2 linked regions of the Prosthecobacter dejongeii genome follow. The protein of the gene in region 1 interacts with the protein of each later gene in a pairwise test. Links are inferred from orthologs where the notes say so. Each region holds a gene or a part of one and is shown on either strand. Other genes may lie near its edges. The genes, in order: ileS and HNQ64_RS11830.

Evidence for each region.
Region 2: the proteins of ileS (region 1) and HNQ64_RS11830 interact in binary tests that used the Escherichia coli proteins (3 or more experiments, as listed by UniProt). The link is inferred for Prosthecobacter dejongeii from one-to-one orthologs.

What each region holds. Positions count from the first base shown.
Region 1 is NZ_JACHIF010000010.1:152,078-155,681, forward strand. The notes cover bases 271-3,558. They hold ileS (isoleucine--tRNA ligase), read right to left. Parts: upstream 3,210-3,558; coding sequence 471-3,209; downstream 271-470. Other genes in these bases: HNQ64_RS20050 (cation transporter), read right to left, coding at 3,374-3,558. Also shown: HNQ64_RS20040 (REP-associated tyrosine transposase), read left to right, coding at 1-117; more of HNQ64_RS20050, read right to left, coding at 3,559-3,604. UniProt on the Escherichia coli protein: Catalyzes the attachment of isoleucine to tRNA(Ile). As IleRS can inadvertently accommodate and process structurally similar amino acids such as valine, to avoid such errors it has two additional distinct tRNA(Ile)-dependent editing activities.
Region 2 is NZ_JACHIF010000004.1:310,600-313,831, forward strand. The notes cover bases 260-3,175. They hold HNQ64_RS11830 (substrate-binding domain-containing protein), read right to left. Parts: upstream 2,237-3,175; coding sequence 1,283-2,236; downstream 260-1,282. Other genes in these bases: HNQ64_RS11825 (ABC transporter permease), read right to left, coding at 260-1,259; HNQ64_RS11835 (SMP-30/gluconolactonase/LRE family protein), read left to right, coding at 2,270-3,175. Also shown: more of HNQ64_RS11825, read right to left, coding at 1-259; more of HNQ64_RS11835, read left to right, coding at 3,176-3,232. UniProt on the Escherichia coli protein: Part of the ABC transporter complex RbsABC involved in ribose import. Binds ribose. Also serves as the primary chemoreceptor for chemotaxis.

The sequences.
Region 1 (3,604 bases):
CGGGACGCAGAGCATGAAGCCAGGACCATCCGTTACATCCGCAACAATCCCGTCAAGGCAGGCTTGGTAACCGACTGGAAACAATGGCCCTGGACTTACTTGGCCAACGAACCGTAACGACTCTGCGAAGCCTAACGGAGCGCGGGTTTCCAAACCCGAAGTACCTCGCCACACCCCACATCCTGAGCTTCCCCCAACGCCTCGACAAGCCAAACAACCTTTCAGCCCCACTCCGCATCCCCCTTTGCCTTCACCCGCTGCGGACTCGGAGGTCCGCGCTCCGAAAGCCTAACGGAGCGCGGGTTTCCAAACCCGCAGCACCTCGCCACACCCCACATCCTGAGCTTCCCCCAACGCCTCGACAAGCCAAACAACCTTTCAGCCCCGCTCCGCATCCACCCGCTGCGGACTCGGAGGTCCGCGCTCCAAGAACGCGTACTCTCACGAGCCATCATTAACATTGCTGCCCATCATCCCACCGCCTCAGCGCACCGACCGCAAAGCGTCGGGTGCGCGTCGTTGGTCCCCACATCCGGCAGCAGTTTCCAGCAGCGGGCGCATTTGGGGTTGGAGCAGACTTCCACACTTGCAGTTAGGTCAGTGCCTTGGGAGATCTTCAGGTCGCTGAGGATGAAGAATTCCTGGAGGGTGCCGAGATCACCAAAGACGGAGTGATCGAAGCCTTTGGAAGGAAGCGTCAGGGAAACGGTGGCCTCGAGGTTGGACCCGATCTTCTTCTCCTGACGGGCTTTTTCGATGGCCTGCTGGATGACGGCACGGGCCTGGAGAAGCTGGTCCACCGCCGTGGCGGCATCGCTGGGGGCAAAGGCCGGGTTGGGCTGGGGGAAGACTTCCAGGTGCAGGCTATCGGCATGGCCCAGGTGTTCCCAGGCTTCATCCGCAGTGAAGGCCAGGATGGGGGCCAGGAGACGGCAGAGCGTCTCCGTGATCTCACGGATGGAGGCCTGGGTGGCGCGGCGGCGCGGGCTGTTGGCCGCATCGCAGTACATCCGGTCCTTGGTGATATCAATGTAGAGGGAGCTGAGATCACCCGTGATGAACTGGTTCACCAGGGTGAAGACCTTGCGGAAGTCATAGGCCGCATAGGCATCTACACAGTCCTTGGTCAGGGTATGCAGGCGCTCCAGGATCCAGCGATCAATCAAAGTGTAATCGGCTGCGGCTGGCGCGAGGTCCTTGGGCTCATCATGAAGATTGCCTAACAAGACACGCAACGTGTTGCGGATGCGGCGATAGTTTTCGCTGTTTTGCTTGAAGAGATCTTCGGAGAAAGGCACTTCGTTCTGGTAGTCCACACTGGCCACCCAGAGACGCACCATGTCAGCTCCGTAGGTGTTGTAATAGTGGTCGGCCGTCATCGGCTTGGCGCTCTTGCCCGCAGCACCCTGGTCGCTCTTGCTGATTTTTTTGCCGCTGGTATCCACCACGAAGCCGTGAGTGATGACGCTCTTATAAGGAGCCGCATTGCGGGCGACGATGCTCATCATGAGACTGCTCTGGAACCAGCCGCGATGCTGGTCCGTGGCCTCGATGTACATGTCGGCAGGGGCGTGGAGCTCCGGATGCTGGTCCAGCACGGAGACGTGGCTGCAGCCGGAGTCAATCCAGACGTCCAGCGTGTCATTGCCACGCTTCGTATCCGCAGGCAGGCCCACGGCTTCCGCCCACCAGGCATCGTCTTTTTCAAACCAGAGATTGGTGCCTTGCTTCGCCACGATGTCGGCCACCTTGCCGATGATGGCGGTTTCCATGATGATGGTGCCATCGGCCTGATAAAAAACCGGCAGCGGCACACCCCAGGTACGCTGGCGGCTGATGCACCAGTCTGGGCGGCTTTCCACGGTGCCATAAATGCGATTCCGCCCCCAGGCAGGCAGCCAGGCGACTTTATCAATCTCCGCCAAAGCACGAGCGCGGATGTCGTCGATCTTGATGAAAAATTGCTCGACCGCACGATAGATGATCGGCGTTTTGGAGCGCCAGCAGTGCGGGTACTGGTGGACATACTTTTCGTTACCCAGCAGTGCGCCTTTCTCTTCCAAAATGGCGATGATGCCTTCATTGCTCTGGAAGACATGCTTGCCGACGAACTCGGGCAGTCCGCACTCAGCGGTGTATTTGCCATCGCCATCCACCGGGGAAAGAATCTCCAGCCCGTGCTCGCGCCCAGCTTGATAGTCATCCGCACCGTGGCCGGGGGCGATGTGAACCGCGCCAGTACCCGTATCATCCGTCACGAAGAGCGTATTGATCACCTTCGACGTGCGCGGCAGGAAAGGATGCTGAGCTTCGCTTCCAGCCAAATCCTTACCCTTCAGCTTTGTGATGGACTGCGTGGCATCCAGCTTGAAGCCGGTGCTGGCGGTGAAAGCTTCCACACGGGACGTAGCGATGGTGAGCCGCTCCGTGCGACCACTGTCATGCACAAAAGTACCAGCGGTGTAATCAAACTCTGGATGCAGGGCGATGGCAAGGTTGGCCGGGAGGGTCCAGGGCGTCGTGGTCCAGATAACCAAGGCAGAACCGGAAGGCAGAGCAAACTTCACAAACACCGCTGGACTCACCTTTTCCTTGTACTCCACCTCAGCTTCAGCGAGTGCGGTCTGGGCACCGTAGCTCCACAGCACAGGACGCTTCATGCGATAGACCAGCTTTTGCTCCACCGCCTTGCCAAAAGTGCGCAGGATGCCGGCCTCATAATCGGGAGCCAGAGTGAGGTAAGGATTCTCCCAATCACCAAAAACGCCCAGGCGCTTGAAGCTGTTGCGCTGGATATCAATGTACTTCCGGGCCTCCGCCTCAGAACGCTGGCGCACTTCCACCGGGGTCAGGCCTGCAGCCTGTTTGACGACCTTGAACTCGATGGGCAGCCCGTGGCAATCCCAACCTGGAACGAAGGGGGCATGGAAACCCGCCATCGTTTTGGACTTCACGATGAGGTCCTTCAGGATCTTGTTCAGCGCGGTGCCCATGTGCACGTCGCCATTGGCGAAGGGCGGGCCATCATGCAGGATGAAGGTGGGCTTTCCCTTGCTCTGAGCCTGGATGCGCTGGTAGAGCTGGCCTTCCTGCCACTTGGCCAGGCGCTGCGGCTCCCGTGCGACGAGATCCGCCTTCATGGGGAAGTCAGTCTTCGGCAGCAGGACGGTGTCTTTGTAGTTCTTAGCAGGGGCAGGCTCGGCGCTCATGGATTCGGGAAAAGGGCGCAGAGCCTAGACCATGGGGGCGCGTAGGGCAAGAGAGGGATGCGCTCCGGCTTCTAGAGATGCACAACAAGAAAAAATCTCCGATCACCGCGATGGCGACCGGAGATTTCGAAACATTCAAACAAAGGGCCAAAGCCCGGGAAGCTTCATTTCACAGTACCGTGAAAACCAGCCTTGTTCATGGAAGCGATCAGATCCGCCTCTGTAAATTCGCCCTTCACCGTGAAGGTGTCGGCCTTGTTTTCGATGGTGTATTCCTTGACCCCAGGAACGCTTTTGACAGCCTCAGTCATGGCATTCACACATTTCTGACAGCACAGGTGGGCTCCGGTGACTTTAGCCTCGGTCAGTTTTTTCCCCATCTTGGGACTAGCAGC
Region 2 (3,232 bases), on another replicon or contig:
CCGAGAACGACCTTCTGCGTGTAGCTTTCCACGTTGGTCAGGTTCATGCCGTTTTGGATCACGGCAATGATGAAAGCACCCGTGAGTGTGCCGACCATGCTGCCTTTGCCACCGCTGAGGCTGGTGCCACCCACCACCACAGAGGCGATGACGTACAGCTCATACATACCTCCGTAGGTGGGGGATCCGCTTTTGAGTTGCGACGCCATCACCACGCCGCCCAGGCCCGCCAGCAGGCCGCTGGCCACATAGGCAAACATCAGCACTCGGTCCACCGGCACGCCGGAGATGTGCGCGGCCTCGCGGTTGCCGCCCACGGCATACAGGTAACGGCCCATGCGCATCTGCGTCATCACCAGATGCGCGGCGACGTAGAGCAGCAGCATCAGCAGCACCGCATTCGGGATGCCCAGTACATCGGCCCCACGGCCTAACCAGACAAACGTGTCCGGGATCTGATAGATGGACTGCCCCTCCGCTAGCGTGTAGGCAAAGCCGCTAGTCACCAGCATCATGGCCAGGGTGACGATGAACGGCGGGATGCTAAAACGTGTGATCATCAGCCCGGAGAAGCCGCCCGCCAGACCGCAGGCCAGGATGGCCACGGCACTGGCCAGCACCATGCCGCCCGTGCCCGCCTCCAGTGCGCCCGCTTTTTCTCGGATGGACCAGGAGACCAGCACAGCAGCGAGTGCCAGCAGGCTGCCCACGGAGAGATCAATGCCAGCCGTGATGATGACCATCGTCATGCCGATGGCGATGATGGCGATCACAGCGATCTGGTTGGCGATGTTCAGGAGGTTGTCGCCTTTGAGAAAATTGGGCCAGCGATAGCTGTCGGGTTTCACTACGCGTGGGGACCCCAGCGGGGCGAAGTCCTTGGCCAGTTCCTCCAGCACCAGCCAGCGCACGGTTTCCTCCGTGCCGATGATGGCATTCACCTTCGCTCCGGTGGCGGCCTGCTTTTCCAGTGCGGCCCGCACATCGGCTGGCGCACCCTTCACCACGGCCGCCACCGTCGCACCCGCCGACGTCACTTGCGTGGCCACCGCATCCGCATAGGCGGAGTCGTCGGCAGATGGCCTAACCACAACCATGACCGTTTGCCCGGCCTTCACTTCCTCCACCACTTGTGCCACTGCTGCCTCGCCCGTCACGGACTGGTCCGTCAGCGTGACTAGGCTGAAGAAGGCGCACAGCGCGGCCAGCACGAGGATCATGCCGTGGTCGGACAGCAGGAGGAGCAGGGGACGTTTCATAGCTGGGAAAAAAGGAAAGGGGGTTACTTCAGTTCAGGGTCCTGCTGCGCGTCTGCCTGGCGGTAGAGCTGCGTGGGGATGAGGATCTGCGGCGACTGTGGCAGCCCGCGTGACCACGTCATGATGGACTGCACCAACTGCACGCCCATTTTGTCAGGGAATTGGATGGGGTCCGCGTAGATCTTGCCGTCCTTGATGGCTTGCTTGCCCTCCGGCTGCCCGTCGAATCCGATGATGACCACCTGCTTTTCCTTGCCCGCCTTTTCCAGTGCGGCGCGTGCGCCCAGGGCAGCGGGATCATTGATGGCAAAGATGCCGCGCAGGTCCGCATGGGCCTGCAGAGTGTCCTCTGCCGCCTTGTAGCCCAGGTCCTTGGCACCGCCGCTTTCCAGCTCCGCCACGATGTCAATCTTCGGTTTGCCGCTGGCATTGTGCGCGTCAATGACTTCGCGGAATCCCTTCACACGTAGCTGGCAGGACTCCACCTGCTTCAGGTGCAGCACGGCCACCTTGCCGCCCTGGCCGCCCAGGGCCTCGATCATCGCCGCGCCCGCCTCTTTCCCACCGCCATAGTTGTCCGTGGCGATCTGCGTCACCAGTTTCACGCCCGGTTCATTGCAGGGCACATCCACGGTGAAGACGGGGATGCCCGCCGCATTCGCCTCCTGAATCACCGGCACGATGGACTTGGAATCACAGGGGCTCAGCACGATGGCGCTCACCTTTTTCACGATGAAATCCTTCACCTGGTTGCTCTGCTTGGCCACGTCCTTATCACCGCTCACCACGATGACCTCGTAGCCCTGCTTGCGCCCTTCGGCGGCCAGATTATCGCCGATGACTTTGAAGAAAGGATTGTCCAGAGTCAGCAAGGATGCACCGATGGTGCCGCGTGTGGGTGCCGGGGCCTCCGGCTGGCCGCAGCCTGCCAGCGCGATGAGGAGGCCGAGGCCGAGATAACGGGAAAGAAGTCTCATGCGTGGGGTCGGTGGGGTACAGGGTTATTGCCGATGCTGAAGGGTCCCTTTGAAAATGACAATCATGGAGTGAGAGAAACCCTCATCTTTGCGGCGTTGGTTTATCCCGTCATGCTCCGCCCATTCCTCACCGTGCTCGTCCTCCTGTCCGGCCCCACCTTCGCTGCGGAGGAGGCCCTGTTTCAAGCCAGCCCGCTGACGGAAAAGGGCCTGTTCACCGATGGCATCGAAGGCCCCGCCTGCGATGAAGCGGGCAACATCTACTGCGTGAAATTCGGTGGCGAGCACACCCTGGGCAAAACCAGCCCGCAGGGGAAGGCGGCCCTGTTTGTGAACCTGCCCACTGGCAGCACCGCCAATGGCATCCGCCTCGGGCCCGACGGCTTTCTCTACGTGGCCGACTACACCGGCCACAACATTTTAAAGGTGAACCGCCAGACCGGCGAGACCATCGTCTGGGCCCATGAGCCGACGCTGAACCAGCCCAATGACCTCGCCATTTTGGATGACGGCAGCTTCTACGCCAGCGACCCGAACTGGAAGGCCGGCACCGGGCAGATCTGGCGCATCAGCCGCGAGGGCAAGTTCACCAAAGTCGCCCCGGACATGGGCACCACGAATGGCATTGACGTCAGCCCAGATGGCAAGACGCTGTATGTGAATGAGAGCGTGCAGCGGAAGGTCTGGGCCTTCAGCATTGAGTCAGATGGATCGCTGAATAACAAACGATTGCTCAGGGAGTTTCCCGACTTTGGCTTTGATGGCATGCGTCTGGATGTGAAGGGGAATCTCTACATCACCCGCCATGGCAAAGGCACCGTGGTGAAGCTTTCGCCCAAGGGCGACATCCTGCGGGAGATCACCCTGCCGGGCAGCAATCCATCAAACATCTGCTTCGGCGGTCCCGATGGCCGCACCGCCTACGTCACCGAGATGCAGAACGGCCAGCTCGTGCAGTTCCGCGTGGACCAGCCCGGCCTGGAGTGGCAGCGCCTG